Regions from separate parts of the Tardiphaga sp. OK246 genome, predicted to be linked through region 2. Evidence: predicted binding sites of a transcription regulator. Region 2 holds the regulator's gene; each other region holds the start of a gene.
The links. Region 2 encodes LexA, which represses DNA repair genes until DNA is damaged. Its sites were predicted from a motif close to TGTTCNNNNTGTGTTCNG; they were not measured.
Positions count from the first base shown of each region.

Region 1 (7,791 bases), 790 kb from region 2:
GCGATGCCATGACGACCTCCCTGATTGCCGGTGCGGGTTGTCCCGCTTGGGAGGAAGTGAAGGCTTGAGATTGGGAAGAGTCAATCCTGTGCACTCTCGGTCGTCATGCCCGGACTTGTTCCGGGACATCCACTCCTTGGCCGCAACGTTAGACGTGGATGGCCGGGACAAGCCCGGCCATGACGGAGTGAGGGTCGTTCACGAAATCGTCACGACGGCGCGTGGAAGCCCATCACCTTGCCGGTCTTGTAGTCATAGAATTTCCCGGTCTCGGTCCAGGACGGCAGGCAGAGCGGCACGATGGTCTCGGCAACTTGTGCCGGCGTGTCGAGCGTTTCGGGATCTTCGCCGGGCATCACGATGGCGCGCATATGCGTGCGCACGGGACCGGGATTGAACAGGTTGACGCGGATATTCGTGGTCACGGTTTCATTGGCCCAGACGCGCACCAGCGTTTCCAGCGCAGCCTTGGAGACGGCATAGGGGCCGCGATAGGCAGAGGCCTTGCTGGCGGTGCCGGATGTGACGAACACGGCGCGGCCCGCATCGGACTGCTGCAGCAGTGGCTCCATGCAGCGAATGAGCTGGAAGTTCGCGGTGAGGTTCGCGGCCATGGTGTCGTTCCAGGCCTTCAGCTCGATATGGCCGAGCGGCGACGACGGGCCGGCCACGCCGGCATTGCCGACCAGAATGTCGAGCTTGCCGTGGCGCTCGTGCAGAGCGGCGCCGAGCCGCGACAGGCCGTCGAGATCGGTGATGTTCAGCGGCACCAGCGTGGCGCTGCCGCCCTCGGCACGGATCGCGTCGTCGAGTTCTTCAAGGCCACCCTGGGTGCGCGCCACGGCGACGATGTGCGCGCCGCCCCTGGCCAGCGCCAGCGCTGTGGCATAGCCGAGGCCGCGCGAGGCGCCGGTGACGAGGGCGATGCGGGAGGCGAGGGGAAGGGTCATGGCGCGGCTCATAAATCTCAGGCGTCATCCCCGCGAAGGCGGGGATCCATACACGGGAGGGTTATGATGCGGAAAGGTGGTCGTGTCTAATCCAGAGCCAAACAAATTAGATCATGGCTACGGATCCCCGCTTTCGCGGGGATGACACCCGATAAGACTGCGATCAGCTCGCCTCAGCCAGCAGCGAGAGCTGCCGCGGGGCGTCGATCTCGCTCATGTCGGTGAGTGGGGTCGGATAGTCGCCGGTGAAGCAGTGGTCGGCGAATTTCGGATGGGCGGGATCGCGGCCGGGTTCACCCATGGCGCGGTAGATGCCGTCGACCGAGACGAAGGCCAGCGAGTCGGCGCCGATCAGGTCGCGCATTTCTTCCAGCGTATGCGTGGCGGCGAGGAGGCCGGCGCGGTCCGGCGTGTCGATGCCGTAATAGTCCGGATGGGTGATCGGCGGCGAGGCGATGCGGAAGTGGACTTCCCTGGCGCCGGCGTCGCGCATCATCTTGACGATCTTCTTCGAGGTGGTGCCGCGCACCAGACTATCGTCGATCAGCACAATGCGCTTGCCTTCGATGGCGGCGCGGTTGGCCGAATGTTTCATGCGCACGCCGAGTTCGCGCACGCTCTGGGTCGGCTGGATGAAGGTGCGGCCAACATAGTGATTGCGGATGATGCCAAGTTCGAACGGCACGCCCGAAGCGCGGGAATAGCCGATCGCGGCAGGCACCCCGGAGTCCGGCACCGGCACGATCACGTCGGCTTCCACATGGGTCTCGCGGGCGAGCTGTTCGCCCATCGCCTTGCGGGTGTCGTAGACCGAACGTCCGCCGACGATCGAGTCCGGACGTGCGAAATAGATATATTCGAAGATGCAGGGGCGCGGCGCTTGCGGCGCGAACGGCTTGTGGCTCTGCGCGCCGTTCTCATCGAACACGATGACTTCGCCAGGCTCGATGTCGCGGATGTACTTGGCGCCGATGATGTCGAGCGCGCAGGTTTCCGAGGCGAGGATCGGCGAGCCGTCAAGTTCACCCAGCACCAGCGGGCGGATGCCGAGCGGATCGCGGGCGCCGACCAGCTTCTTGTTGGTCAGCGACACCAGCGCATAGGCGCCTTCGATGGCGCGCAGTGCTTCAATATAGCGGTCGATGAAACGGTTGCGCTTGGAATGCGCGACGAGGTGCAGGATGACCTCGGTGTCGGTGGTCGACTGCATCATGGCGCCGTTCTTCACGAGCTCGCGGCGCAGGGTCAGACCGTTGGTGAGGTTGCCGTTATGGGCTACTGCAAAACCGCCGGCATTGAGTTCGGCGAATAGCGGCTGGACGTTGCGGAGAATGGTTTCGCCCGTGGTGGAGTAGCGGGTGTGGCCGACGGCGGCGGTGCCGGGCAGGCGCTCGATGACTTCGCGGCGGGAGAAGGTGTCGCCGACGAGGCCGAGGCGACGTTCGGAATGGAAGCGCTTGCCGTCGAAGGCGACGATGCCGGCCGCTTCCTGGCCGCGATGCTGGAGGGCGTGGAGACCGAGCGCGGTGATCGCCGCCGCATCGGGATGGCCGTAGATACCAAATACACCGCATTTTTCGCGGAGCATGTCGCCGTCGAGATCAGGATTTCGCATGGTGGTGCTCGCGTCGTCGGAAGGGCTCTGCATCGGATCCATCGCGCCTTTCAGGTGTCGCGAGAAACTAAGAACGCCTAGCGTCCCGCCGGTTTGCCATCGATCAGCTTTTTCAGGCTGTCGCGGGCAGGTTTGGAATAGCCTTCCGCGGCGCCGGGCGCTGCGGGCTCGGCGTCGGTCGTATCCTCATCGGGTTTGTTTTTCTTGAACCTCTTCAAGATGGTGTTTTCAGGGTCATCCGGCAAGAGCGCCATCAGCCAATCGCCGGTTCCCTGCAGAACGACGCGCGATTTGGCACCCGTGACCCAGTCCGGACGCTGCTTGTCCGGGACCAGCCAAGAGAAGAACAGGAAGGCGACGACCACGATCAGGAGGCCGCGGGCGAGGCCGAACAGGAAGCCCAGCGTGCGGTCCAGCGCGCCAATGCGCGAATCCAGGATCATGTCGGAGATGCGGACGGTGATGATCGAGACCACGATCAGCGTGCCGATGAACACGCCGGCCACCACCACGATGCTGGCGACGGTATCGTTGTTGAAATAAGTTTTAGCGGTCGGGAGCAGCTTCTGGAAAGCAAACAGAGTGACCAGCGCCGCCGCACCCCAGGCCGCGATCGACAGGATCTCGCGCATGAAGCCGCGGACCATGGCCAGCAGGCCGGAGATCAGCATGACGCCGAGCAGGACAAGGTCGAGAATCGTGATCGGCATCGGCTGGTCAGGTCCGCTCGTGAATCAGAAACCGCGAATCGGCACAGGCTGCCGCTTCAGGTGACGGTGATATGGCACGTCTCGCAAGGCCGGAAAACCGCTATCGGCCGCAAGAGCACACCTGATCACACCATTGTTCCGCTTTCGGCAGAGTGCCTTAACGGAGCGTGTTGCACATCTGCGCAGTCTGTCGCGCGCGCATTCTATAGCGGCCGCGGCAGCGCAGGTCACGTCGCTGTCAGCCGTCCTGGCGCTTGAATCGCGCTGGTACGGTATTTTTCTCGGCATCTGTGCTTTTGTTGTTGTCGCGCGTGGGTTTGACGCCGCGCGCAGCGATATCGGCGACCAGCGAGGTCAGGCCGCCGATGGTATTCAGCGACAGTCCGGCGTCGCCGCCGGGGTCGCCGCGTGCCGATTCCGGCAGCACTGCGCGGCCGAAGCCGAGTTTTGCCGCCTCTTTCAGCCGCGCCGAGGTCTGCGCCACCGGGCGCACGGCGCCGGACAGCGAGATTTCGCCGAAATAGACCGCGTCGGTGGGCAGCGGCGCGTTGCACAGCGACGACACAAGTGCTGCGGCCGCGGCCATGTCGGCGGCCGGCTCGTTAATGCGCAATCCGCCGGCGACGTTGAAATAGACGTCGTAGCCCGACAGCTTGACCCCGCAATGGGCCTCCAGCACGGCCAGCACCATGGACAGCCGGGAGGAATCCCAACCCACCACGGCGCGGCGCGGCGTGCCTAAAGTCGTCGGCGCAACCAGAGCCTGCAGTTCCACCAGCACCGGGCGGGTGCCCTCCATGCCGGCGAAGACGGCGGTGCCCGGCGAGCCGAGATCGCGATCGGACAGGAATAGCTCGGACGGGTTGGAGACCTCGCGTAGCCCGAGTCCGGTCATCTCGAACACGCCGATCTCGTCGGTGGGGCCGAAGCGGTTCTTCACCGCGCGCAGGATGCGGAACTGCTGCGAGCCTTCGCCCTCGAAGGACATTACGGCATCGACCATATGCTCGACCACACGGGGCCCAGCGATCTGGCCGTCCTTGGTGACATGGCCGACCAGGATGATGGTGGCGCCGGATTTCTTGGCAAAGCGAATGAGCGCCTGCGCCGAGGCGCGGACCTGGGTCACGGTGCCGGGCGCGGATTCCACCGTGTCGGTCCACATGGTCTGGATCGAGTCGATCACGATCAGCCGCGGCACAGTGCCTTCGGATAGCGTGGCAACGATATCTTCGACCGAGGTTTCGGACGCGAGCTGCACCGAGGCGTCTGCGAGGCCCAGACGCGACGCGCGCAGCCGCACCTGCGCCACCGCTTCTTCGCCGGAGATATAGACCACGCGGTGGCCGGCGCGCGCCATCAGGCTGGTGGCCTGCGTGAGCAAGGTCGATTTGCCGATGCCGGGATCGCCGCCGATCAAGAGCACCGAGCCGCGCACGAAACCGCCGCCGGTTACGCGGTCGAGCTCGCCCATCCCCGAGGCAATGCGCGGCGCATCGTTGCTCTGGCCCGTCAGGCTTTCGAGATTGAAGGTGCGCCCCTTGCGCTTGGAGCGCGCGCTGACCGGAATCGTAGTGACGCCGGTGGTGTCCTCCTCGGCCAGCGAATTCCACTCGCCACAGGCGTCGCACTTGCCCTGCCACTTGTTATAGGCGGCACCGCAGTTCTGGCAGACGAAGGAGAGGAGGTTCTTGGCCATTGGCGGAAGGAATCGCGGCTGTGGGTGTTTTTGGTTTGTTCTCTTGGTCTACGCGGTTGAACGGGGCATTTGCAAGTTTCTTCTCGAAGGGGTCGCCAGCCTCGCCGGGTGGGACGCATCGACCGGCACATGGGCAAGGTCTATTCGGTTGCCAAAATTCCGATGCGCGAGAACTGGTCGGCAATGTCGGCCTGGATCGCCTTTGCCGCAGCGATGCCGGAGGTACAGCCTCTGCAATGGTCCTTCTTCAGCTTGGCGATTGCTTACGCTCGCTAGACGCGCCGCGAGCAGAATCCAGATGCAAGCAGTGGTGAGCAATCGAGGCTGCTCGACCTACCAGCTGAGCCGCAGTCCAGCGCTTCGCGAGTCCAATTTGTTCCGCGCAGGAGCTCGCGTGGAACTGCCGTGCGACGAATCCTTCATTAACCTCCGCCCGATAGCCTCACCGCAGTGACGTCAGCGTGAGGTGTGCCGTGCGTATTTTGATGATCGTGCTGGGTGCAGCGACGCTGGCGACGCCGGTACTTGCCTCTGACTACCGTGATGCGCGCTATCGCGCCGGCCCCGCGCGCTATCCCATCATGATGGATACCGGCATTCGCGCGCCGCCGCCGCTTTACTATGTGGAAGCGCCGCCGCGTTATGTGCGGGATCTGAGAACGGGCGAACCGGGCCAATGGGTGGTTCGCCAACCGAGTGTGTTCGAGCAACTCTTCGGGCTGCCCCACGACGGTTATTAGGTTGGCTGCTGAGGCCGATTGATCTCACGTCGGGCTCTGCGGTGAATCCAGGCGCAGTGCAGCTGTATCTGCCTTGGCATCCTCATATGTTGCCGTCATCAAATCTTAAGCACGTTCATCAAGGTAAATATCAGGACCGCGTTGACCGGTGGTGGTGCTTGGCTGAGTGTCGCGCATCAGAGCGATACGAACTCATTTCAAACAAGCTCGCCACGGGGTCTCATCATGAAGAAATTGATTGCTGCTGCGCTGTTCGCCACTGTCGCCGGAATGGCGATGCCCGGTGTTGCCTCGGCGGGTTGCTATAACTGCTACACACCGCCGCCGTGCCAGACCTGCTATCAGCAGCAGGTGGTGCCGCCGCAGTATCGCACGGTCGAAGAGACGGTGATGGTCGCTCCCGGTCGCACCGTCGCGCGCCGCACGCCAGCGCAGTACGAGACGGTGATGGTGCCGAAGACCGTGATGGTCGCGCCTGCGCGCGTCGATTACGAGCGCATTCCGGCGCAATACGCCACGCAGCAGCGTGTCCAGATGGTCGCTCCGGCGCAGGTCTATTACGCACCGGTGCAGCAGGGCTGCTCGACCTGCAATCGCGGCTTCAGCTTCGGCTCAAGCTACGGTTACTAAGCCGCGGATAGCTCAGATTTTCAGGATTGCGATCGGCCACCTCAGGGTGGCCGATTTGCGTTTGGGGGAGGCCACCGGTGGCGGCGGCGGTCATCTCCCTGCGGTGATGACCTCTCCGCACAACTCGCCGTCAGCAGCACCATTTCCAAATGAAACTGCGGCATCGAGGTCGAATTCGGAGAGCGGGACGGGCCGACCGAACAGAAAGCCCTGGACGAGGTCCACGCCTGCAGCCTGCAGATATTCAAATTGCTCTTCGGTCTCGACACCCTCCGCCGTCGTTGCGATGCCAAGACCATGGGCCAGCGCAAGCACCGAGGACACTACCGCTGCGCAATCGCGGCGATTGGGAGCGCCTTGTGCGAAGGATTTGTCGATCTTGATCCTGTCGAACGGGAAATTGGTCAAATAACTCGCCGTTGAATAACCAGTGCCAAAATCATCGAGCGCTATGGAGATGCCGAGATTCTTCAGTTGCCGTATCGTCCCCAGATGCGCCGTTGCGTTCTCAAGAAGAGCGGTCTCCGTAATTTCCAACTCCAGCCGTTCAGGCGAAAGACCCGTCTCCATCAGAGTATCCAGCATGACGTCGAGCAGCTTTCCCTTGCTGACTTGAACCGCTGAGATGTTGACCATGATCTTGAGAGCCGGCCACGACGCTGCATCCGTGCAAGCCTGGTGCAGGATCCACTCGCCAAGAGGAAGGATCAGCCCCGTCGCTTCCGCGAGTGGAATAAATTGATCGGGAGCGATGAGTCCTTTCGACGGATGCCGCCAGCGGACCAGTGCCTCAGCGCCGCGGATCTGCCGCGTCTTGGCGTCAACCACCGGCTGGTAGTGCACCTCGAATTCATTTCGCGCGATCGCGTCCCGCAGTTCGTTTGCCAATATCTTCTGCGAGTGGGCAGCCTCGATCATTTCGGACTGGAACAGGCGGAAATCGTTTCGCCCGCCCGTCTTGGCGTCGTAGAGCGCGAGATCTGCTTTTCTCAACAGGTCCTCGGGATCGACGCCCTGTTCCGGAGCCAGGGCAATTCCAATGCTGATCCCGATGCTGGCCTGGTGGCCGTTGAGATCAAATGGCTGAGCAATGGCATCGATGATCCTGAGGGCAAGCACGATTGCACCCTCCTGCGGATTGGGTCCTCCGTCCTGGATGATCGCAAACTCGTCACCCCCAAGGCGGGCCAGCACATCGGTTTCGCGAGTCGATGATTTTAGCCGTTGAGCGAACTCAACGAGCAAACGATCCCCAGCGGGATGTCCCAGCGTGTCGTTGACGGTCTTGAATCTATCGAGGTCGAGCATGACCACGGCAAAGCCATCGTCATGGCGGCTAAGACGCTGGCTCGCCTCCTCAAGTTTCTCGGTAAACAGTGTTCGGTTGGCAAGTCCCGTGAGCGCATCATGACGCGCCAGATGAACGATCTCGGCCTCTGCGCGCCGC
Region 1 is NZ_FZOX01000002.1:253,928-261,718, forward strand. Features, by position in the region: gene CHC01_RS08600 (NHL repeat-containing protein) at 1-10, opposite strand, end outside; gene CHC01_RS08605 (SDR family NAD(P)-dependent oxidoreductase) at 210-950, opposite strand; gene purF (amidophosphoribosyltransferase) at 1,114-2,607, opposite strand; gene CHC01_RS08615 (CvpA family protein) at 2,643-3,275, opposite strand; gene radA (DNA repair protein RadA) at 3,514-4,974, opposite strand; gene CHC01_RS32265 (hypothetical protein) at 5,104-5,250, shown strand; gene CHC01_RS08625 (hypothetical protein) at 5,448-5,714, shown strand; gene CHC01_RS08630 (hypothetical protein) at 5,991-6,344, shown strand; gene CHC01_RS08635 (bifunctional diguanylate cyclase/phosphodiesterase) at 6,435-7,791, opposite strand, start outside.
Region 1: radA (DNA repair protein RadA) is a predicted target of LexA. The motif match lies at 5,000-5,017, and genes of this name have one in related genera.

Region 2 (7,791 bases):
TCTTGGCGCGTTCCTTCAGGCCGGGCATGGCGCGCAACAGCTGGGCGCGCGTGGCGTCGTTGAGCTTCGCCTTCAGTTCGGGGCCGCCGGGCACGTAATTCAGCACGTCCTCGAACATGGTCACGAGGGATTGATCGTCGGTGTGACGGATGTAGTGACCGTTGAGATTTTCGAGCTTGGCGAAATCGAAGCGCGCGGCGGAACGGCCGATCCCCGACAGGTCGAAGGCGTCGATCATCTCCTGGGTCGAGAAGATTTCCTGATCGCCATGGCTCCAGCCGAGTCGCACCAGGTAATTCCGTAGAGCGGCCGGTACATAGCCCAGCGCGCGATAGGCTTCGACGCCGAGCGCACCGTGGCGCTTTGAGAGTTTCGAGCCATCGGGCCCGTGGATCAGCGGAATATGCGACATGCTGGGGACGGTCCAGCCGAGCGCGTCGTAGATCTGCTTCTGGCGCGCGGCGTTGATCAGATGGTCGTCACCGCGAATGACATGGGTCACGCCCATGTCATGGTCGTCCACCACCACGGCCAGCATGTAGGTCGGATTGCCGTCGCCACGCAGCAGCACGAGGTCGTCGAGATTCTCGTTCTGCCAGACCACGCGGCCCTGTACCTGATCCTCGATCACGGTCTCACCGGTGAGCGGCGCCTTTAGGCGGATCGTCGGTTTGACGTCGGGGTGGGGCTCGGATGGATCGCGATCGCGCCAGAGCCCGTTATAGAGCTTGGACTTGCCCTCGGCGCGGGCGGTCTCGCGCATCTGCCGCAGCTCCTCGGCCGAGGCATAGCAGTAATACGCCTTGCCCTCGGCCAGCAGCTGTTCGGCGACTTCGCGGTGCCGGCCGGCACGGGCAAACTGGAAGACGGTGTCGCCATCCCATTCGATGCCCAGCCACTTCAACCCGTCGATAATGGCGTCGATCGCGGCATCCGTTGAACGCTCGCGATCCGTATCCTCGATCCGCAGCAGCATCTTGCCGCCGGTCTTCTTGGCATAGAGCCAGTTGAACAGCGCGGTGCGTCCACCGCCGATATGGAGGAAGCCGGTCGGCGAGGGGGCGAAACGGGTAACGACGGGAGTGGTCATATCAGCGGGTTCGATCGAGTTCGGTGTGAGTGTTGGCGGGCGTTTATCACAACGACAGGGCGCTGTCTCACGGCGAATAAACGCGGATTTGGGGCCGGAACCGCATCGGAAAAGGCCCTTTCGCGGGACCCGGCCCCTGATCCGGCCTTGGCGCGGCCTTCCGGATTTGGCACATAGGGCACAGCTTGAAAGGCAGAAAATGACAGACGAATCGGTATCCGACGCAGGCCGTGACTTCATCCGCGACATCGTTGCGGCGGACCTGCAATCCGGTAAGCATAAGAGCGTGGTGACGCGCTTTCCGCCGGAGCCCAACGGCTACCTGCATCTCGGTCATGCCAAGTCTATCTGCCTGAATTTCGGCGTTGCCGAGGAATTCGGCGGCCACTGCAACCTGCGTTTCGACGACACCAATCCGACCAAGGAAGAGCAGGAATATATCGACGCCATCCAGCGCGACGTCCGCTGGCTCGGCTTCGACTGGGGCGAGGGCAACCTGCACTACGCCTCGGACTATTTCGAGCAGCTCTATGACTGGGCGGTACACCTGATCCGCGCCGGCAAGGCCTATGTCGATGACCAGTCGCAGGAAGAAATCCGCTTTAAGCGTGGCACCCTGACGGAGCCTGGCCAGAACAGCCCGTTCCGCGACCGTTCGGTTGATGAGAACCTGGATCTGTTCGCGCGGATGCGCGCCGGCGAATTCCCGAACGGCGCCCGCGTGCTGCGCGCCAAGATCGACATGTCGTCGGGCAACATCAACCTGCGCGATCCCGTGATCTATCGCATCCTGCATGCGCATCATCCGCGCACGGGCACCGCTTGGAGCATCTATCCGAGCTACGACTTCGCGCACGGCCAGTCGGATGCCATCGAACACGTAACGCATTCGATCTGTACGCTCGAATTCGAGGATCACCGGCCGCTTTACGACTGGTGCCTGGAAAACCTGCCGGTGCCATCGCGGCCGCATCAGTATGAATTCGCGCGCCTCAACATGACCTACACGCTGCTGTCGAAGCGCGTGCTGACCGAACTTGTCCGCGGTGGCCATGTCACGGGCTGGGACGATCCACGGATGCCGACGCTGGCCGGCCTGCAGCGCCGCGGCATTCCTGCCGAAGCACTGCGCGAATTCGTCAAGCGCATCGGCGTCGCCAAGGCCAACTCGACCGTCGATATCTCGATGTTCGATTTCGCCGTGCGCGAGACACTGAATCGCACGGCGCAGCGCCGCATGGCGGTGCTGAAGCCGCTGAAGGTGGTGATCGAGAACTACCCGGAAGGACAGACCGAGCAGCTCGAAGCCATCAACCATCCCGATGATGCGTCGCTCGGCAACCGGCAGATTTCATTCGGCCGCGAGCTTTACATCGAGCATGACGACTTCATGGAAGAGCCGCCGAAGAAGTTCTTCCGCATGGCGCCAGGCCGCGAGGTCCGCTTGCGTTATGGCTACTTCATCACCTGCAAGGACGTCATCAAGAATGCCGCTGGCGAGGTGGTCGAACTGCGCTGCACCTATGATCCGGAAACCCGGGGCGGCAATGCGCCGGACGGCCGCAAGGTCAAGGCGACGATCCATTGGGTGAGCGCTGCAGATGCCGTGCAGGCGGAAGTGCGCGTCTACAATCAGCTGTTCGCCGATCCGCAGCCCAATGCGACCGAGTTCGCATCGCAGCTCAATCCGGACTCGCTGGAGAAGCTGACCGGCGCCATGCTTGAGCCGGCGCTGGCGAGCGACAACACAAGCGATGTCGTGCAGTTCGAGCGCCAGGGTTATTTCTGTCGCGACAAGGATTCAGCGCCGGGCAAGCTGGTCTTCAACCGTACCGTCGGTCTGCGCGATAGCTACGCCAAGCTCGCCTGAGCAACCCCAGGGATTAATTTTCGTATTCTGCATCCGTTCCGCTAGTCGCCGCTTGCCCTTCCGATAGCATTCGGAAGGACAAGCGTGGCGTGCGGGCGTTCGATGGCGCAGGGCGGGGATCAGCAACAGCGGCGGGGCCGATCCGGCACGGCGACCACATGGCCGCCGGCCACGGCAGGCGTCGCTGCCCCGTCAGCGACGTCGTCGACGTCGGGCTTCGGGACGCTCTGGACGTGGGTGCGGGCCGAAGCTGGTCCCGGTCGCTTGCTGCCCTGGGTGCCGATCGCTTTCGGCACCGGCATCGCGCTGTATTTTGCCGCTGAGCATGAGCCGGTGGCCTGGGTTGCCGCTGCGACGGCTGGCCTTCTTTGCATGGCTGCGTTTTTGCTGCGGCGACAACGATGGTTTTCCTTGATCTTGCTTATTGCGGCCATCGCGGCCGGCTTTGCGATGGCTGCCTTGAAAACCGCGCGTGTGGCTCATGAGGTTCTGGCGAAGCCGCTCTATTCCGTCGCGCTGACCGGCTTCGTCGAAACGCATGAGGAACGGGAGCGCACGGATCGCTTCGTGCTGCGCGTTGCCACGATGGACAGCCCGCGCGCCGCACCGAAGCTCACTCGTGTGCGGCTGTCGGTGAAGAAGGGCACGGCACCTGCCGTCGGCAGCTTCGTCGAATTGAAGGCAAGGCTGCAGCCGCCGCTGTCGCCGCTCCGGCCGGGCAGCTACGACTTCGGCCGCGATCTGTATTTTCAAGGGATCGGCGCATCTGGCTTCGTGATGGGCGGCATCAAGGCAGTCGATCCGCCGATACAGCCGAGTGTGGCACTACGCTATTCGGCGACCATGCAGGGGCTACGCGACGCCATCGACGCGCGGATCCGCACCGTGCTCTCGGGCGATAGCCGCGCCATTGCCACGGCGCTGCTCACGGGCCGCCGCGATGCGATTTCGGCTGACGTCAATGATGCGATGTTCATCTCCGGCCTCGGTCATGTGTTGTCGATTTCTGGCTATCACATGGCCGTGGTCGCCGGCGTGGTGTTCTTTGCGATACGCGCACTGCTGGCACTGATCCCTGTCCTGACAGTGACGTTCCCGATCAGGAAAGTCGCAGCGGCTGCGGCGTTATTCGCAGCACTGTTCTATCTGCTGTTGTCAGGTGCTGAAGTCGCGACGCAGAGATCGTTTTTCATGACGGCCGTCGTGCTGATTGCAGTCATGGTCGATCGCCGGGCGGTGACGTTCCGCACGCTGGCGGTGGCGGCGATGGTCGTGCTGATCGTCGCGCCCGATGCGCTGGTTCACCCGAGTTTCCAGATGTCTTTCGCCGCGACGCTGGGGCTCGTTGCATTGGTGCAGATCGGCATGCCCGCGCTGTTTGCCTCGCCCGATCATTCCGCGACAGCGCGCGTGGCGCTATGGGGCGGACGCGAGATCGCGATGCTCGTGCTGGCCTCGCTGGTCGCGGGCCTTGCCACCACGCCCTATGCCGCATTTCATTTCCATCGCGTCACGCCTTATGGCGTCGTCGCCAATCTCCTGGCGATGCCAGTGGTCTCAGCGCTGGTGATGCCGGCGGGTATTCTTGGTTTGGTGGCCATGCCGTTCGGCTTTGACGGTGTGTTCTGGCGGCTGATGGATGTCGGCATCCAGTGGATGATCGTGGTCACGCAATGGGTGGCGGCCTTGCCCGGCGCCATCGGCCGGATGCCGGCCTTCGGCACCGGACCGCTGATATCAGCCAGTATCGGCATCATCGTGCTCGGATTGCTGCGCACGCCGTTGCGCTTCGCGGGGGCTGGCGTGCTGGTGCTCTCGATTGTATGGGCATTGCTGGTGAAGCAGCCGGATGTGCTGATCTCGGGTGATGGTCGCAGCGTCGCGGTACGGGGCAGGGATGGGCATCTCCACGTGATGCGCAGCGCCAAGGATACATTTTTGCTGAAAGAGTGGCTTGCCGGCGATGCCGATGCACGCCTGCCGACCGATGCCTCAGTCGGCCACGGCGTGTCCTGCGACCGCGACGGGTGCATCACGGCGCTGGCCGATGGCGCTTTGGTGGCGCTGGTTTTACAGCCGGATGCCTTCACAGATGATTGCGAGAAAGCGGCGCTCATCGTCACGACGAAACAACCGCCGAGGGATTGCAGGGCGCTGGTGATCGATCAAGATCGCTTGCAACGAAATGGTGCGGTGAGCCTGCAGCGAACCGCGAACGGCTTTACCATCGATGCCGTGCGACCGCGGGGTCTGGACCGTCCGTGGTCGCGCGCCATTCCTGATGAGCCCCAGCACGATCTGATCCCGAACAGTCGTACGCCACAAAATCGGCCGGTGGATGCGACGCCGGCGGAAACCGATCTTCAACCCGAAGATCAGTAGTCCGCCGAGGCGATAGCCTCAGTAACGCCGATACAGACCAATCAGCTTGCCCTGAATGCGCACCCGGTTAGGCGGCAGGATGCGAACTTCGTAAGCGTCGTTCGCTGGCTCTAGCGCGATCGACGCGCCGCGGCGGCGGAAGCGCTTCAACGTGGCTTCCTCGTCGTCAATCAGGGCCACCACGATGTCGCCGGTGTCGGCGCTTTCGTTGCGCTGGATCAGCACCGTGTCGCCATCGAGAATGCCGGCGTCCTGCATGGAATCGCCGCGCACTTCGAGCGCGTAATGTTCGCCGGAGCCGAGCATGTCGGCGGGCATGCTGATGGTGTGGCTGCGGGTCTGCAGCGCCTCGATCGGCGTACCTGCCGCGATCCGGCCCATGACCGGGATAGCAACCGTGCGGCCATTGTCATCATCGCCGCTGTTGCTGGCGATGCTGGCGGCCGAACGCACCTTGCCAAGCGTGCCTTCGATGACGCTGGGCGTGAAGCCGCGGCGCCCGGTGCCGCCGGTGACCGGCGCGCCGAGCTCTGGCAGCTTGATGACTTCGATGGCACGGGCGCGGTTGGGCAGACGGCGTATGAAGCCGCGTTCTTCCAGCGCCGTGATCAGACGATGGATGCCGGACTTCGAGCGCAGGTCGAGCGCATCCTTCATCTCGTCGAAGGAGGGCGGGACGCCGGCTTCCTTCAGCCGTTGATCGATGAATCGCAGGAGTTCGTATTGTTTGCGCGTGAGCATCTGAAGCCATCCTCAGTTGACGGTGTCGGCCGCCGCGTGCGTTTCAAAGGGCCTTCGAACGGTGAGCCTCAATCCTGAGACGATCGTTCGAAGATCGGTTGCGCGAGTTCGGGCACTCTCAAACTACTCAAAGCCACAGAATCTCGAAACAAATCATGAACGAACACTATATGTTCCATATGTGTTCTGCAATGCTTAATTTGCCGTCAACAGAATGCGCGTTGAGGGAGGTTTGAGGAGGCTGTTCCTACCAGTCGTCGACCCTCGAGGGACATGGAAAATGCTTCCGCGGTCGCTTGGGCTACGCGGACGTCATGCGCCCAACGGGCGGCGGGGGAGTCGTGGAGCCGGTGGCCAGCGAGCGCTGAACCATGATCGTGTCGGCCCAGCGGCCGGAGCGATAAGCGACGCCGGGCAGCAAGCCGACGCGCGCAAAGCCAAAGCTCTCATGCAAGCCGAGCGAGGCCGTGTTGTCGGCATCGATATAGCCGATGATCTGCCGAAAGCCGGCCGCCGCGCAGACATCGATCAACTCGCGCATCAACAGCCGGCCGATGCCTCGGCCGACATGCCCGTGGTGGATATAGATCGAATGCTTGACCGTGTAGCGATAGGCCGGTCGCTTGCGGAACAGCACCACATAGGCGTAGCCGACGACCTCGCCGCCTTGCGTGGCGACGAGGTGCGGGAACCGTTTGCTGCGCAGGTTCTTGCGCCGGTCTCTGAGATCGTCGGGCTGCGGCGTGTCGGCGTCGCTGACGCCTTCCTCGACGCCTTGCCGGATGTGCCGGCGATAGATCGCCAGCATGGCATCGACGTCGGTGTCGCGTGATGGTCGGATGACGACCGGCTGTTCGAGTTCCGTTGGCAAATCAGGCTCCTTACGTGCTCCCTATTCGGAGACCACGTAAGTGTAAAGTCGGATCCGGCCATTGGCGTCGACCTTGCGGTAGATGCCCTGGATTTCGACGTCGAAGCCCGGGAACGTGTTGAAGCAGGTCTCGAACATCCGGAGATAGTCGATCATCGGCTTTGACCGTTCGGTGAGCCGTTCTCCGGGAACGATCGTGGCGATGCCGGGCGGGTAGACCACGAACGGCGTCGTCGCGACGCGCCCGAATATCTCATCGATCGGGAGGTAATCGACGTCGTTGCGCACCAGACAGCGCGCGGCATCATGGGGTGACATGGCAATCTCCGGCAGATGGTCGGCGGAGAATTGCCTGGTCTGAAGTTCGCTCACATTGGCCTCGCGGAAGAACCGGTGCATGTCGCCGCACAGATCCCGCAGGCGTATGCCCGCATAACGCGCCGGCCTGCGCCTGGAGAATTCCGGGATAACGTCTTCCAGCAGCGCGTTGTCGTCATGAAACTTCTTGAAGGCGACAAGGCCCGATATCAGCGTGCCGGCCTTGCTGGCTTCCACGCCGGGCGTCAGCAGGAAGAGCAGCGAGTTGAGATCGTTCTTCTCCGGCACGATGCGATTTTCGCGCAGGAACTGCGCGACCACGGGCGCGGGGATGCCGTGTTCCGCATAGCCGCCGGTGGTGCGGTCGAAGCCGGGTGTCAGTACCGTCAGCTTGTTGGGATCGGTCATGGTGAAACCGGCTTCCATGCCGGGGAAGCCATGCCAAGCGGCGTCAGGCGCGAGCTGCCAATAAGCCGGATTGGTGGCCAGCTGGTCAGTGCCGATGCTTTCCCAAGGCAC
Region 2 is NZ_FZOX01000002.1:1,048,084-1,055,874, reverse strand. Features, by position in the region: gene gltX (glutamate--tRNA ligase) at 1-1,090, opposite strand, end outside; gene CHC01_RS12375 (glutamine--tRNA ligase/YqeY domain fusion protein) at 1,290-2,960, shown strand; gene CHC01_RS12370 (ComEC/Rec2 family competence protein) at 3,063-5,342, shown strand; gene lexA (transcriptional repressor LexA) at 5,361-6,083, opposite strand; gene CHC01_RS12360 (GNAT family N-acetyltransferase) at 6,385-6,954, opposite strand; gene CHC01_RS12355 (Orn/Lys/Arg family decarboxylase) at 6,976-7,791, opposite strand, start outside.

Region 3 (7,791 bases), on a different contig from region 2:
CGCTCGAACGCGCCCATGCGACGACGGGCAAGTATCATGTATTGGGTGCAACGCTGTCGCCGCTCGACGGCGTCGGCCCGCAGGATCTGACCATCGACGCGCTGGTGTCACGTGCGCATGATTCAGAGGTGAGCGAAATCATCCTGGCGCTGAATGCGACGGTGGATGGGCAAACCACGGCGCATTACATCACTGACCTCTTGCAAGAGGCGAATGTGAAAGTCACGCGGCTGGCACATGGCGTGCCGGTTGGTGGTGAACTCGATTATCTCGACGAAGGCACGTTGTCGGCCGCGATGCGACAGCGGACGCTGTTTTAAGACTGGAAGAGCATTGATGACACGATATGACTTGAAGGCTTTGCCGACCTGGGCCGCTGCGATTTGTGCGGCCGGCCTGTTTGCTACGGCTGCCAGAGGCGCGACCGAAACGCCGGCTCCGCCAGCCGCACTGGTGGCACCGAAGACCATGAAGATCGGCGATGTGCTGACCGGGCAGCTCAACGCCATGCGCAGCCGCGATGCCAAGGGCAAGCGCACCAATGTGTATCAAGTTGTCAGCGAGCCGCGTCGGCTGCCGGCGCCTGCAGGGCTGTGCAATCTTGAGACCGGACCCGAGACGTTCGAGATCGTCGTGGCCAATGACGCGCAGGCCACGCAGCTGAAGAAACTTGTCGGCAAGGAAGTGGCGCTCAAGGTTGCTGAAGTCACCTGCGCCGAGCAGGCCGGGCAGATGAGTGAAGCGCTCGTGACGAAATGGAGCGTGGTGACGAAGCCGAACTGAGTTCGCTTCGGTTAAACCCGCACCGGCCCCAGCATCTCGAAATGCGCGCGGCGCTGCAGCCAGATCAGCAGGATCAGGCTCGGTACCGCGACCACCACGCTGATGACGAAGAACATCGGCCATCCCGTCGCTTGCGCAACGTAACCTGCGCCTGCCGACAGATAGGTCCGCCCAACCGCAGCGAGCGCTGTGAGTAGCGCATATTGCGTGGCCGTGTGCAGCGGATTCTTGCAGAGCGCGGAGAGATAGGCGACGAAGATCACCGTGCCGATGGCGCTGGTGAAATTCTCGACCGAGATGGCCAGTGCCAGCGCCCATTGATTGACGCCGACGATGGCGAGCCACGAGAATGCCAGGTTGGACAGCGCCTGCAACACAGCGCCGATCCACAGGCTCGCCGCCAGCGAATAGCGTCGCGCCACGAAGCCTCCAGCGAAGCCGCCGATCAGCGTGGCGGCAAGGCCGACGCCTTTGACGATGGCGGCGTAGTCGTTGCGGGTGAAGCCGAGATCAATCACGAACGGCGCTGTCATGGTGCCGGAAAAGGCGTCGGTGAATTTGAACAGCACGACAAAGGCCAGCGCGGCCCAGGCGTCCTTGCGGGCCAGAAACTCGGAGAACGCGCCGATTGCAGCCTGCAGCACGCGATTGAAGGCGCTCTCGCCGCGTGTGGCCGCTTCGGCCTGCGCGGATTGCTCGGGCTCGGTGGCCGCAAGCGCTGTGACCGTGCCGACCAGCACCATCGCCGCCATTGCCACATAGCCCCACATCCAGGCGGTGGAGCGCGCGATGCCCGTGCTCTCGAAGGCGCTGACCAGAAACAGCACGCCGGCGGTCGAGATCAGCATGCCGATGCGATAGGCCGCGACATAGGACGCCATGCCGGCCGCCTGTTCGCTCTCCGGCAGGCTCTCCACACGAAACGCATCGACGACAATGTCCTGCGTCGATGACATCGCAGCGACCAGCAGCGCACCAAGGGCGACGAACAGTGGCGAGCGGGCGGGGTCGGTCAGTGCAAGGAGCAGGATCGCGCCGATAAGCAACAGTTGCGAGAACACCAGCCAGCCACGGCGGCGGCCGAATTGCCGCGTGAAGAACGGCACATGCAGCGCGTCGACCAGCGGCGCCCAAAGGAACTTCAGCGTGTAGGGCGTGCCGACGAGGGCGAACAACCCGATGGTACCGAGATCGACGCCGGATTCGCGCATCCACACCAGCAGCGTGGAACCGGACAATGCAAGCGGCAGACCCGACGACAGGCCAAGCAATAGCACGATCAGCACCCGCGGCTGCAGATACACCGCCATGCTCTCGCGCCAGGTGGCACGGGGCTTCAAGGCGAGGGCGGCTTCGGACGAGTCAGGCGCGCTGGTCATGGGGAAGGGTTAGCAGATTCGGGGGAAAGCGGCCTGTGGCCTATTCCCCTGCCTGAATCTTGCGCGGCAGCGGCGCGAACATGTCGGGGGCGGCGGTCTTCGCGATGGCCGGGGCTACCTCGGCCGCCGGCTCGCTCTTGCTGAAATCCAGTTCCTCGATGCGGCCGGCGCGCTTCTCAATCTTGTCGGCGGAGATCAGGATCTGGCGGACGTCCTCATTGGCTTGCCCGAAATGCGTCTGCAGCTTCATCACGCGATCGCGCAACCGGGTGAGGTCGTCGCCCAGATTCAGTACCTCGGTGCGGATCTGGTCGGCGGCGTCGCGCATCCGCGCGTCCTTCAGGATTTGCTGCATCACCTGGATCGCCAGCATCAGCAGCGACGGCGATACCAAGACGACGCGGGCGCGATAGGCTTTCTGGATGATGTCATCGAAACCGTCGTGGATTTCCGCATAGACGGATTCCGACGGCACGAACATCAGCGCGGTGTCCTGCGTCTCGCCGGCAACCAGATACTTCTCGGCGATGTCGGTGACATGTTTCATCACGTCCGCGCGCAAGCGCTGCGCTGCGTATTTCTTCTCGTCATCGCTGCGTGCGTCATGCAGCGCCGTGACGGCTTCCAGCGGGAATTTCGCGTCGATGCACAGTGGACGCTGATCCGGCAGGAAGATCACGCAGTCCGGCCGTTTGCCCGACGATAGCGTGTGCTGGAACGCATAGGCGCCGCTCGGCATGCCGTCCTTGACGATGCTTTCCATCCGCGCCTGACCGAAGGCGCCGCGCGACTGCTTGTTGGCGAGCACGTCGCGGAGCGTCGTTACCTGCGAGGTGAGGTCAGTGAGGTTCTTGTGGGCGTTGTCGATGATGCCCAGCCGCTCATGCAGCGCGCTCAGGCTTTCCATCGTGTTGCGGGTGGTCTGTTCCATGGATTGGCCGACGCGATGGGTCACGGAGTCCAGTCGCTCGGACACCGCGCGTGCCATGTCGGCCTGACGGCCTGCCAAGGCCTGGCCCATGGCGTCGACGCGGCCGGTGGCTTCGTTCTGCGCCTTCAGCACTTCGCTGAGGCGTTCTTCCAGTTCGTCGGCGCGGATCGCCTGGGCCATGGCCATGGCGGCGCCGCGGCTACCGGAGCGAGCGATGATGATGGCGATGGTGAGCAGCAAACCCAGCGCCAGAGCACTGAAGCCCATCAATGCTACGCCGGCGGTGACCGGCATGTCGCCGATCATGAAAAGAATCTCGTTCATTCCATCCTTGTAGCCGATTCGGTCGGCTGCGCGAACGAAGAGGGAACATTTATGGTTAATGCAAAATGAATTTTCCTGGTTAACCCAAGCCTAAGAAATGTGGTTAAGCAGACCTTAACCGGCATGGTTAACCGCGCCTCAATTTTCATGGTTAGCGGGGAGTTAACGTCCTTCAAAGTCCAGCTTTTCCAGCGGATTGACCCGGACCGGCGCGCAGATTAAATCGCCGCCATGGCCATTCGTGAAATCATTATCCTGCCCGACAAACAGTTGCGGCTGATCTCCAAACCAGTCGAGAAGGTGACGTCAGAGGTGCGCAAGCTCGCCGACGACATGTTCGAGACGATGTATGACGCACCCGGGATCGGGCTGGCGGCGATCCAGATCGCGGTTCCGCTGCGGCTGATCACCATGGACATCGCCAAGAAGGACGACGAGGAGGACGGCAAGAAGCCGCGCGTCTTCATCAATCCGGAGATCATCTCGGCCTCGGAAGAACTCTCGGTCTATGAAGAGGGCTGCCTGTCGATTCCCGAATATTACGAGGAAGTGGAACGTCCGGCGACGGTGCGGATTCGCTATATGGACCTCGACGGCAAGACCATCGAGGAAGAGGCCTCTGGCCTGTTCGCGACCTGCATTCAGCACGAGATCGACCATCTCAATGGCGTGCTGTTCGTCGATTACCTTTCCAAGCTGAAGCGCGACCGCGTGCTGAAGAAGTTCACCAAGCTCGCCAAGCGCGCGGAGTAGGTTTCTCCGCGCAACGCTGCAACAGATCGGCTCCGACCTATGTCGCTTCGTTTGATCTTCATGGGCACGCCGGATTTCGCGGTGCCGACGCTGCTCGAACTCGTGGCCCATGGCCATGAGATCGTGGCGGTCTATACCCGCGAAGCAAAGCCCGCGGGCCGTGGCATGAAGCTGCAGCCGACGCCGGTGGCGCGCGAGGCTGAACGGCTGGGCATTCCCGTGTTCACGCCGAAAACGCTGCGGACGCCGGAAGCCGAAGCCGAGTTCCGGTCGCATGAGGCCGAGGCTGCGGTCGTCGTCGCCTACGGCATGATCCTGCCGCAGAACATTCTCGATGTGCCGCCCCTAGGTTGCTTCAACCTGCATGGCTCGCTACTGCCGCGCTGGCGCGGCGCGGCGCCGATCAATCGTGCCATCATGGAGGGCGACGCCGAGAGCGGCGTCATGGTGATGAAGATGGATATCGGCCTCGACACCGGCGATGTCGCCATGGCCGAGCGTCTGGCGATCACCGATGCGATGACGGCGCTGGACCTGCACGATGCGCTGGCGCCGCTTGGTGCCGACTTGATGGTGCGCGCCATGGGTGCGCTGGAAAGGGGACGGCTGAGCCTGACCCCGCAGAGCGCAGACGGCGTCACTTACGCCGCCAAGATCGACAAGGCGGAGGCCAAGATCGACTGGTCGAAGCCGGCGCGCGACGTGCTTCGGCATTGTCATGGCCTGTCGCCGTTTCCGGGCGCCTGGTGCGAAGTGCCGATCGAGGGCGAGGCGGTGCGCGTGAAGGTTCTGCGCTGCGAGCTTACAAAGGGCGCGGGCGCGCCCGGCGAGATCATCGACGATCAGCTCACCGTCGCCTGCGGCGAGGGCGCGATCCGGATCATCGACCTGCAGCGCGCCGGCAAGCAGCCGATGAAGGCCAGTGAATTTCTGCGTGGCACGCCGTTGAAGCCGCCTCTGCGGGTGGGCTGATGCCGCGCTACAAGATGATCATCGAATATGACGGCACGCCATTTTCCGGATGGCAGGTGCAGGCCAACGCGACGCTGACCGTACAGGGCGCGTTGGAGCGTGCCGCCGAGGCCATTTGCGGCGAGCCGATCCGCGTCCATGGCGCCGGTCGCACCGATGCCGGCGTCCATGCGCTCGGCCAGGTCGCCCATTGCGACGTGCCGAAAGTGCTGGTGCCGGGTCGCTTTCGCGATGGCATGAATGCCCATCTGCGGCCACACCCGGTCGGCGTGCTGTCGGCTGATATCGTGCCGGATGATTTCGAGGCGCGGTTCTCGGCCATCAAACGCCACTATGTCTATCGCATCACCAATCGCCGCGCGAACCTCGCCGTCGATGCCGGCCGGGTCTGGCGCGTGCCGCGCCCGCTCGATGTCGCTGCCATGAGCGAGGCTGCGAAGCGTTTGCTCGGTCGACACGACTTCACGACCTTTCGCGATACCGAATGCCAGGCCAAGTCGCCGATCCGCACGCTCGATCAGCTCGATGTGGTGCAGAACGGTGAGGCGATCACCATCACGACCTCCGCACGCTCGTTCCTGCACAGCCAGGTGCGCTCGATGGTCGGCTCACTGGTCTGGGTCGGCAACGGCCGCTGGACGCCGGACGATCTGGCTGCGGCGCTTGCCGCGAAGGACCGCAGCGCCTGCGGCATCGTGGCGCCGCCGGATGGGCTGTATCTGGTAAAGGTCGACTACTAGACCTTCACGCCCTTCATCGCGTCCCAGAACAGATCCTGTCCATTCGCGACATTCGCCGTCCAATGCTCATGCGCAAAATCATTGGCGTCGTCGGTGATGAACTTGAAGGCGCGCCAGGGAATGCCGTGGCGCAGGCAGACCTGCGCGATGGCAAACAGTTCCATATCGACGATATCGACATTGTTCGACACCAGCCAAGGATCGGTGGAGGTGACGAAACTGTCACCACTGCCGCAGATCACGCCGCGCTGGCCCGAGACCAGGCGGTCGAGATCGGGCGCAAAGGGCGTGCGGCCGCGCGGCGCCAACGGCTCGGCATTCATGTCGCGCTGGATCACGTCGCTGACCTCGACGAGGCCGTTGAGTTTGGTGTTTAGCTTGCCGGCGGTGCCGTAGTTCACGACGAGCTTGGGCTGCATGGCCTGCACCGCCTGAAGCGTTGCGATCGTGGTGTTGATCTTGCCGACGCCGGTGAAAATCACCTCGATCTCGGCAGGCGCGCGTGATTTGTCGAGCTCGCTTTCGAGCGCGGTGAGGACGAGAATCTTGCCGTTCATGCGAAATACCGATCCAGCACGCCGCGATAGATTTGGGTGAGCTTCTCCAGATCGGCAACCTTCGTGTGTTCGTCGATCTGATGCATGGTCTGCCCGACCAGGCCGAATTCAATCACCGGGCAGTAGTTCTTGATGAAACGCGCATCGGAAGTGCCGCCGCCCGTGTTGAGATCCGGTATGCGGCCGGTGACATCCTTGATCGCGGCGACGACTGTATCGGTAAACGCGCCCGGCTTTGTGACGAAGCTATCCGAATTGCTCGGCTCCCAAATCACATGAGCGCGAATGCGATTGCCCGCGGCAGTTGCGACGCGTGCATCGATCAGGTCGCGCAATGACGCCTGCGTGTGGTGGTTGTTGAAGCGGATATTGAACTTCGCCCGCGCTTGCGCGGGGATGACGTTGGTCGCCTTGTTGCCGACATCCACCGAGGTGAATTCGAGATTGGACGGCTGAAACTGCGCATTGCCCTGATCGAGCGGATCGCTGCTCAGTGCTGTGATCAGCGCGGCGATGTCCGGCACCGGATTCGACGCCCGATGCGGATAGGCGACATGGCCCTGCACCCCATCGACCACCAGCGTGCCGGATTGTGAGCCGCGGCGGCCGATCTTGATGGTGTCGCCCATCTCCTCGACATTCGAGGGCTCGCCGACGATGCAATGATCGAACTTTTCGCCACGCTCGGCCGCCCATTGGAGCAGCTTCACGGTGCCATTGACGGCAATGCCTTCTTCGTCGCCGGTGATCAGGAAGGAGATCGAACCGCCGCCGTCCTTTTGCGGCTTGCCGTCATTCGCCGCCAGATAGTCCAGCACGGCGGCGACTGACGCGGCGATGCCACCCTTCATGTCCACCGCGCCGCGGCCGTAGAGCAGGCCGTTCGTCACATCGCCGGAGAAAGCGCCATGGGTCCACGCCGCTTCATCACCGGGCGGCACCACGTCGGTATGGCCAGCAAAACAGATATGCGGCGCGGAAGTCCCGATACGGGCATAGAGGTTTTCGATGTCGGCGCTGCCCTCTTCGCTGAAGGTGACGCGATGGACTTCGAAGCCGGCCGGCGTCAGCAGGCTCTCGAGCACGCCGAGGGCGCCGGCGTCAGCAGGAGTGACTGAGGGGCAGCGGAGAAGATCTTGAGCGATGGAGAGAGCGTCGGTGGACATCAGACCCTTGGTGAAGTGGCAAGCGCGGCAAGCGGATCGGGACCGTATTCGTTCGGCCCGGCGGTGCCGCGCAGGAAGCCCAGTTCGACGATGGCCCAGATGGTCACGGCGAAGCTGGCGATATGAAAGACGAAGCTGGTGCTCGCGCTGCTGGTGCTGCCGATGCCGCTGAGGACGCTCGGCCCA
Region 3 is NZ_FZOX01000001.1:901,752-909,542, reverse strand. Features, by position in the region: gene recR (recombination mediator RecR) at 1-320, shown strand, start outside; gene CHC01_RS04470 (hypothetical protein) at 337-783, shown strand; gene CHC01_RS04465 (AmpG family muropeptide MFS transporter) at 795-2,162, opposite strand; gene CHC01_RS04460 (DNA recombination protein RmuC) at 2,203-3,417, opposite strand; gene def (peptide deformylase) at 3,649-4,170, shown strand; gene fmt (methionyl-tRNA formyltransferase) at 4,210-5,142, shown strand; gene truA (tRNA pseudouridine(38-40) synthase TruA) at 5,142-5,882, shown strand; gene CHC01_RS04440 (phosphorylase family protein) at 5,879-6,439, opposite strand; gene dapE (succinyl-diaminopimelate desuccinylase) at 6,436-7,605, opposite strand; gene CHC01_RS04430 (DUF805 domain-containing protein) at 7,605-7,791, opposite strand, start outside.
Region 3: CHC01_RS04460 (DNA recombination protein RmuC) is a predicted target of LexA. The motif match lies at 3,448-3,465, and genes of this name have one in related genera.

Region 4 (7,791 bases), on a different contig from region 2:
TTGATGGATGAGCCGGTGAACCGGCTGTCCGACGACCTCCCGCCGCCTGCCCGGGAGATGTCCGACAGCGCGCCGAAGCGACCACCGCTGAATGGCATGCCACCGCCCCCTGCACGCCCACCCGCCCGCGTCGAGGTCGCCCCGGACGTGGCGATTGCCGCCGCCCGCGACGCCGCACGCACCGCACCTTCGCTCGAGGTGTTACGTGGCATGCTGGATACATTCGACGGCTGCGCGCTAAAATCGACCGCGACCCAACTGGTGTTTGCCGACGGCAATCCGCAGGCGCGGATCATGTTCGTGGGCGAGGCACCCGGCCGTGACGAGGACATCGAGGGCCTGCCCTTTGTCGGCCGCTCCGGCAAACTGCTCGACCTGATGATGGGCGCCATCGGCCTGAAGCGCACCGACGTCTATATCGCCAATGTGATTCCATGGCGGCCGCCGGGCAACCGCACGCCGACGCCGCAGGAGACGCAGATCTGCCTGCCGTTCATCCAGCGCCAGATCGAGCTGGTGAATCCTGACATCCTCGTCACGCTCGGCAATCCGTCGACACAGACGCTGCTGCAGACCCGCGACGGCATCATGAAGTCCAGGGGACGCTGGGTCGACTACGACACCGGCACGCGCAAGATCAAAGCGCTGGCGACGTTCCACCCCGCCTATCTGCTGCGCTCGCCGTCTTATAAGCGGATGACCTGGATGGATCTGCGCTCCATCGCGAAGGCGCTGGAAGCGCCGTCGGGCAGGACCAGCTAGGGTGCCTTCGGCCGCACGATCGCCCAGCCGATTCGCAGCAAGGGCTGCCGGCCATTCACCAGACGTTCGAAGGCGCGCGGCACTTCCGGCACGAGGTTGGGAAAGCGCTGCGCGATCTCCGCGGGCGGCGTGCCGATCGTATCTGCCGCGCGCCACACCACGACGCCGCCGGTCTCGGCGAACTTCGCTGGCGTGATCCACGGCGTACGGGAAGGCACTGCATCGTTCAGCAGATGCGGCCGTGACGCGCTCATCCCGATCAATGCTGCGAGTTGCGCATCGCCGGCCACCGCCGGCAATGGCTTATTGGTCCGGCGCTCGAAGCTCTCGCCGAAGAAGCGCCCGATCTCGCGCGCGGGCAGCGCTGTGACATCCTCGGGACCATCGACCCAAGGCAGAATCACGAAACTGGCGAAAGCTGCGAGGGCCGGCGCGATGATGGCGAAGGCCCAGACCTTACGCAGCACGCGCTGGCGCCGCAGCGCGATCAGGTCGCCCGACGCCACGACGACGGCGAGACCCGACATCACCAGCGCGATACCGGCACCGCCGACCACGCGATCGAGGCCGTAGAGGGCAGCGAACAGGCTGCCGAGCAGCCCCGGCACCAGCGCGAAGAAAAATACATAGTCACGTGCCAGCGGATCGACCGGCGGGCGGAAGATGATCGGAGCTTCCTCGGTCTTAGGAACGATGCGGCCCCAATTCATCACCGTGAGCACGATCACGCCCGTGATGGCCGCAAGCAGCCAGGCGATCAGGATACCCCACTGCCGCGCCTTTCCGACGAGATCATCCAGTTGCGGCAGCGCCGGCAGAACGGGCGCGCCGGCCCGGATCACCCACATCGCCCATGGCAATGTCAGCACGGCGATCACCAGCAGCGCATAGAGCGGATCGAACGAAGCAAGGTTACGCCTGCCGCGCGATGTCGCGAGCCCGAAGACGAGTGGCAGCGGCAGCAGCCACATCGCATGGGGCGTGGTCAGCAAAAGCAGGCCGGCCTCGATCGACAGCGCGAACCAGGCATTGCGACGCCCCTGCCCGATCGCCAGCCAGGCATGCAGCAGGAACATCGCCCAGAGCGGACGCGCGAGGATCAGCGGGCCGAATTCGATGCCGGGCGTGCTGAAGGCCGTGACCGTCATCGTCAGTAGCACGGCGATCACCGCTTGCGGGCCGCCGACGATGGCACTGCCGAGCTGATAGACCGCACGGAAGGTGAGGACGGCGCAGATCTGCGCCAGCAGATACACGCCGAAGACATGATTGCCGGCGGCCCGGAAGGCGATATCGGCCAACCAGAACGCCAGCGGAGGACCCATATGGGTGCCGACCTGATATTCCCGGCCATAGGCCAACACGGTGGCGAGATCGCCCGGCGGCCCACGATACAGCAGCAGGGGGACGACGAGCCAGATCGCGGCCTGACACAGCACGACGATCCAGAACACCAGCCGTGGCCGGGCGCGGATCAGTTCGACGATCAGGGAGGTGAAACGCATTGAACGTCTGAACCGGCCAGCAGGGAATGAAGCGTGCTCAGGTGATACGGCGCACAGCCGGGAGAGGCAACCGCCTGAGCGCTCAGGCGGATATCTCGATATCGATGGTGGTGTGGACTTCGATCAGACCCGCCGCACGGACGCCAGTCTGATGACGCGCACGCGCCGCAGCAACCGGCGCGAACAGGCTGCGATGATGAATGCTGGGCCCTAATTCATTCAGCGCGGCCATATGCTGCGGCACGCCATAGCCCTTATGGACCTCGAAACCGTAGCCCGGGCAATCCTCGGCCAGCCGGCACATCAGCCGGTCGCGCGACACCTTGGCGATGATCGAGGCTGCTGCGATGGAGAGCACCAACGCGTCGCCGCCAATGACCGCCTCGCAATCGGCCGTCGTATCGATCTTGTCGCGGCCGTCGACAAACACATGTTTCGGCGCGTCCGGGAGCGACGCGACCGCACGCGCCAGCGCCCAGAGCGACGCCCGCAGAATATTGTCACGGTCGATCCGGGTGGGTGATGCGTAGGCGACGGCAAAGGACGACGTAGCGCAGATTTCCTCGAACAGCGCCTCGCGCTTGCTCTCTGTCAGCTTCTTGGAATCGTCGAGGCCTTTTGGAATGTTGCTCGGGTCCAACACAACCGCGGCGGCAACCACCGGTCCTGCCAGCGGACCACGCCCGGCCTCGTCGCAACCAGCCACCGGCCAGATGCCTCTCTCCAGCAGCGCGAACTCGCGCGTAAAGCATGGCGCGACAACGATCTTGCTCTTGCGCGACTTGGCGGGGGGCTTCTTTTTCGCATCTCGAATCATCCGGCGATCCTGCTGAAGCAGGCCAACACGCGCAACCGGGAACTCGGGATCGTGCCCGCTATTCAGATTGCCGCTTTAATCGTCCAGATGCACCCGCCGGTCGTCACCGACCTCGATCCCCGGTGCCGTTACCACGTCCCAAGCGTGCCCATCCGGGTCCGCAAAGTAGCCGGAATAGCCACCGTAATCGGTCTTTCGCGCTGGCTTCAAAAGCGATCCGCCACAATCGACAGCGAAAGCGAGGACCGCATCGACCTCGCCTTCGGAGCGGCAATTCCACGCCAGCGTGCTGCCGCGAAACGCCTGCGGCCTTGGATGGTCAGGCAATGTCGCGTCCTGCGCCAGTTGATCCCATGGAAACAGCGCGAGGACGCTGGCGCCGGTGTCAAAAAAGGCGATGGCCTCGCCAGAGGCACGGGCCTTTCGCGTAAAGCCCAGCGCTTCGTAGAACGCAATGCTCCTGCGCATATCCGCCACGCCCAGCGTGATTACCGTCATGCGCGCGATCGGCGTCGGTGGTTTCGTCATCGTCATGCGTGTCACTCCTGTACTCACTCTATAGATCGAAAAGAGGGACGTTGGCAGGCTCTGGTTTCCTGCCAACGTCCCCTCTCCACCACTCCGTACGCTGCGAGACCTGCGGAGTTAGAACAGATTCAATTGCTGACCGGCACCGGCCGGCTTCTCGAAATGATCGAGGGTGAGCTTCGAACGACGTTTGTTGAGGCCAAGCTTCGTGCAGGCGATCTCGAAGCGGCGGCCGATCATCCAGGCCATCGGCCCAGTGCCCTTCATGCGCGTGCCCCATTGCGAGTCGTAATCGCGGCCGCCGCGCATTTCGCGGATCAGCGTGAAAACATGCCGATAGCGATCCGGATAATTCGCGATCAGCCACTCGCGAAACAGATCGCGTACTTCCATCGGCAGCCGCAGCAAAACGTAGCTGGCTTCCTTGACGCCGGCATGCGCGGCGGCATCGAGAATCCGTTCGATCTCGCTGTCATTCAGCGCAGGGATCACCGGCGCCACCATCACCGTTGTCGGAATGCCAGCCTCCGATAGTTGCCGCAAAGCTTCCAGCCGCTTCGACGGCGTCGACGCGCGCGGCTCCATGGTGCGCGCGAGCTTTGGATCGAGTGACGTCACCGACAACGCCACTTTGACCAGATTGCGCTTCGCCATCCGCGCTAGGATATCGATGTCGCGCGTCACCAAAGCCGACTTGGTGACGATGCCGACGGGATGACCGGTCTTCTCCAGCACTTCGAGAATGCCGCGCATCACCTGACGCTCGCGCTCGATCGGCTGATACGGATCGGTATTGGTACCGATCGCGATCATCTTCGGCTCATATTCGGCGGCGGCCAGCTCCTTCTCGAGCAGCGCCGGCGCATCGGGCTTCACGAACAGTTTGGCTTCGAAATCGAGCCCGGGCGAGAGACCGAGATAGGCGTGGGTCGGCCGCGCGAAACAATAGACACAGCCATGCTCGCAGCCGCGATAGGGATTGATCGAACGGTCGAAGCCGATATCCGGCGATTCATTGCGCGTGATGACCTTGCGCGCGGTGTCCGTCGCAACAGTCGTCTTGAACGGCGGCAATTCATCGAGGCTCTGCCAGCCGTCATCAAAGGCGACCCGGGCCTCGGCCTCGTAGCGCCCGCTGTCGTTGGACTGGGCACCGCGGCCGCGTCGCCGCTGCTGGTCGATCGCCACCGCGATCTCGGGAAAGGGGGAAAGCGCACCCGCCGGCTTATCGGAGGGCGCCGGGACCGGCGGGTGCTTGAGGGCAGCGATCTGGCGACTCATGAAGCCACGATAGCGCACGCATGGAACAAAGCAAGAACATAAATAGAGTGGCACACGGCCGGGGCACTGTGCATTCTCCCGCCGCCTCAGAGAGGCGGCCGAAAGTCGAACCGCCCCGAAATTGCAGCAGCCGCCGGTGCCGCATAGACTATGACGAAACGATAACGCGGCCACCCCGTTGTTGAGAGGTATTATCCGACACCCATGCTGAGCGTGATCATCCCCACCGAAGGCGTCGAACAGCCCGCTGTTGCCACACTGGCAGCGCTGGTGCCGGGCGCTGCTGCCGGTGTGATCCGCGAAGTGCTGCTGGTCGATCGCGCTGGCACCGATGTCATCGAACGTGTCGCCGATGTCGCGGGCTGCGGCTTCCTGACCTCGCAGGGATCGCGCGCCGCGGCGATGGCCGCCGGCGCCAAGCAGGCGCGCTCGCCCTGGCTAATGTTTCTCCATGCCGGCGCCGTGCTCGATGCCGGCTGGATCGAGGAGACCCAGCAATTCATCCAGCGCGTATCGACCAGCAACCGCCCCCGCGCAGGCATTTTCCGCTATGCGCGCTCGCCCTATGACGAGACCAATTTTCGCGATGGCCTGAAGCACCTCGTCCGGATGATCACGGGCCCCAAGGCCGATCAGGGCCTGCTGATCGCCCGCGAACATTATGATCGTCTCGGCGGCTACGCACCCGATGCCCGGCGCTCCGAGGCGCGGTTGCTGCGCCAGCTCGGCCGCTCCTCACGCACATTGCTGCGCAGCCGGATCATCGTTGCCTGATCATGGCCGCCCAAGCCCCCGATGCTGTTCAGCTTGCAGTGCTACGCGATCTCCAGCCTGGCGATATCGACTGGGTCATCCGCAGTCACGGCGAGCTCTATGCGGCCGAATACGGATTCGATGCATCCTTTAAGGCGCTGGTAGCCGACATCGCTGCAGAATTCGTCGCATCATGCGATGCCACGCGCGAACGCTGCTGGATCGCCGAGATGGATGGCGCGCCCGTCGGCTCGCTGTTTCTCGTGAAGGCATCCGACGACGTCGCCAAATTTCGGCTCTTGCTGATCGATCCCAAGGCGCGCGGACAAAAGCTCGGCCAGCGCATGGTGACGGAATCCATCGCCTTTGCGCGGCAATGCGGCTATCGCAGGATCACGCTCTGGACCCAGAGCAATCTCGGCGCAGCGCGAAAAATCTATCAGGATGCCGGCTTCGCGCTGGTCGCCACCGAGCCGCATCGCAGTTTCGGTCAGGATTTGATCGGTGAGACCTGGGAGCTCGTGCTCTAGACCGACGCGCCCTTCGCTTTCGGACGTCGCAGATGCTCATCGAGCCGCGGCATGATCTCCACGAAATTGCAGGGCTTTGTGCGGTAATCCAGTTGCGCGGCAAGGATGCCGTCCCAGCCATCGCGGCAGGCGCCGGGCGAACCCGGCAGGCAGAAGATAAATGTCGCGCCGGCGGTGCCAGCAGTCGCGCGGCTCTGGATCGTCGAGGTACCGATCTTGGCGTGGCTCAGCATGTGAAACGCAATCGAGAAACCATCCATCCGCTTCTCGAACAGCGGCTCGATGGCTTCCGGCGTGACATCGCGGCCGGTGAACCCCGTGCCGCCGGTCGTGATGATCGCATCGACGGCGGGATCGGCGATCCATGTACGCACAATCGTCCGGATCGCTTCGACATCGTCCGTGACAATATCTCGCTTCGCCAGCGTGTGACCGGCCGATGTCAGCCGATCCGCCAGCGTCGCGCCAGACTTGTCGTCGTCAAGCGAGCGCGTATCGGAGATCGTCAGTACCGCGATGTTGAGCGGCACGAAGGCCTTGGTCGCATCAGGCTCCATCGCTACAGCCGATCCGTCGCAAATGTGTTGCAGGCCTGCACGGTGCCTTGCTGATAGCCGGTCATGAACCAGCGCTTGCGCTGTTCGGCAGAACCGTGCGTGAACGAGTCCGGCACGACGCGGCCCTGTGCCTGACGTTGCAACGTATCGTCGCCGATGGCGGACGCGGTCTGCAGCGCAGCATCGATGTCACCGGCTTCGAGGAAACCGGGGCGCTTCTTCGATTCGCGATTGACCCAGACGCCCGACAGACAATCGGCCTGCAACTCGACGCGGACCTGCAGCAGATTGGCCTCAGCCTTGCTGCCCGCCTGCTGCTGCAGCCGTGTCACGCGCGGAATGATCCCGAGCAGGTTCTGAATGTGATGGCCGGCTTCATGCGCAATGATATAGGCCGCGGTAAATTTACAGGCATTGCCCGAGCAACCGCGGAATTTGGTTTCGACCTGACGGAAGAAGCCTGTGTCGAGATAGATCTTCTTGTCGGGCGGACAGTAGAACGGCCCCATCGCCGACTGCGCATTGCCGCAGCGCCCGCCATTGGTGGCATTACGAAACAGCACGATCTGCGGCCCGGTATATTTCTGCCCGCTCTCCTTGAAGATTTCGTCCCAGCGATCGTCGATCTCGCCGAGCACCCCAGAGATCATGCTGCCCATCTCGTCAGTGGGTGCGCCTGATTTCGTCGGCGTCGAGCGACGGTCGGTCTGATAGGTCGGCGCCTGCTGGCCGCCGGTGAGAATTTCTGCACCGCCGATAAGAATGCGCGGATCGATACCGAACGCCCAGCCAACGAGGCCAAGCACGATCACCGTGCCGATGCCGAGGCCACCGCCACCGCCCGGAATTCCGAAACCACCGCCACCTCCGCCGCCATACCCGCCGCCGCTATCGTCACGACGGTCGTCGATATTGTCGCTGCGACGGAAGTCATCGTAACGCATGAGGTAATTCCTTCATTTCAAGTCGCAGCATTTTAGACCGGTTTGACGCGATCCGAACACCATAACGCAATTGCAGCGCAAAATTTCCATTCCATTAAGCATTAACCTGCCCGG
Region 4 is NZ_FZOX01000001.1:639,430-647,220, forward strand. Features, by position in the region: gene CHC01_RS03185 (uracil-DNA glycosylase) at 1-762, shown strand, start outside; gene CHC01_RS03190 (glycosyltransferase family 39 protein) at 759-2,267, opposite strand; gene rnhB (ribonuclease HII) at 2,350-3,084, opposite strand; gene CHC01_RS03200 (VOC family protein) at 3,160-3,612, opposite strand; gene CHC01_RS03205 (PA0069 family radical SAM protein) at 3,730-4,893, opposite strand; gene CHC01_RS03210 (glycosyltransferase) at 5,098-5,667, shown strand; partial or broken gene CHC01_RS03215 (GNAT family N-acetyltransferase) at 5,703-6,176, shown strand; gene moaB (molybdenum cofactor biosynthesis protein B) at 6,173-6,733, opposite strand; gene ypfJ (KPN_02809 family neutral zinc metallopeptidase) at 6,736-7,677, opposite strand.
Region 4: CHC01_RS03205 (PA0069 family radical SAM protein) is a predicted target of LexA. The motif match lies at 4,915-4,932, and genes of this name have one in related genera.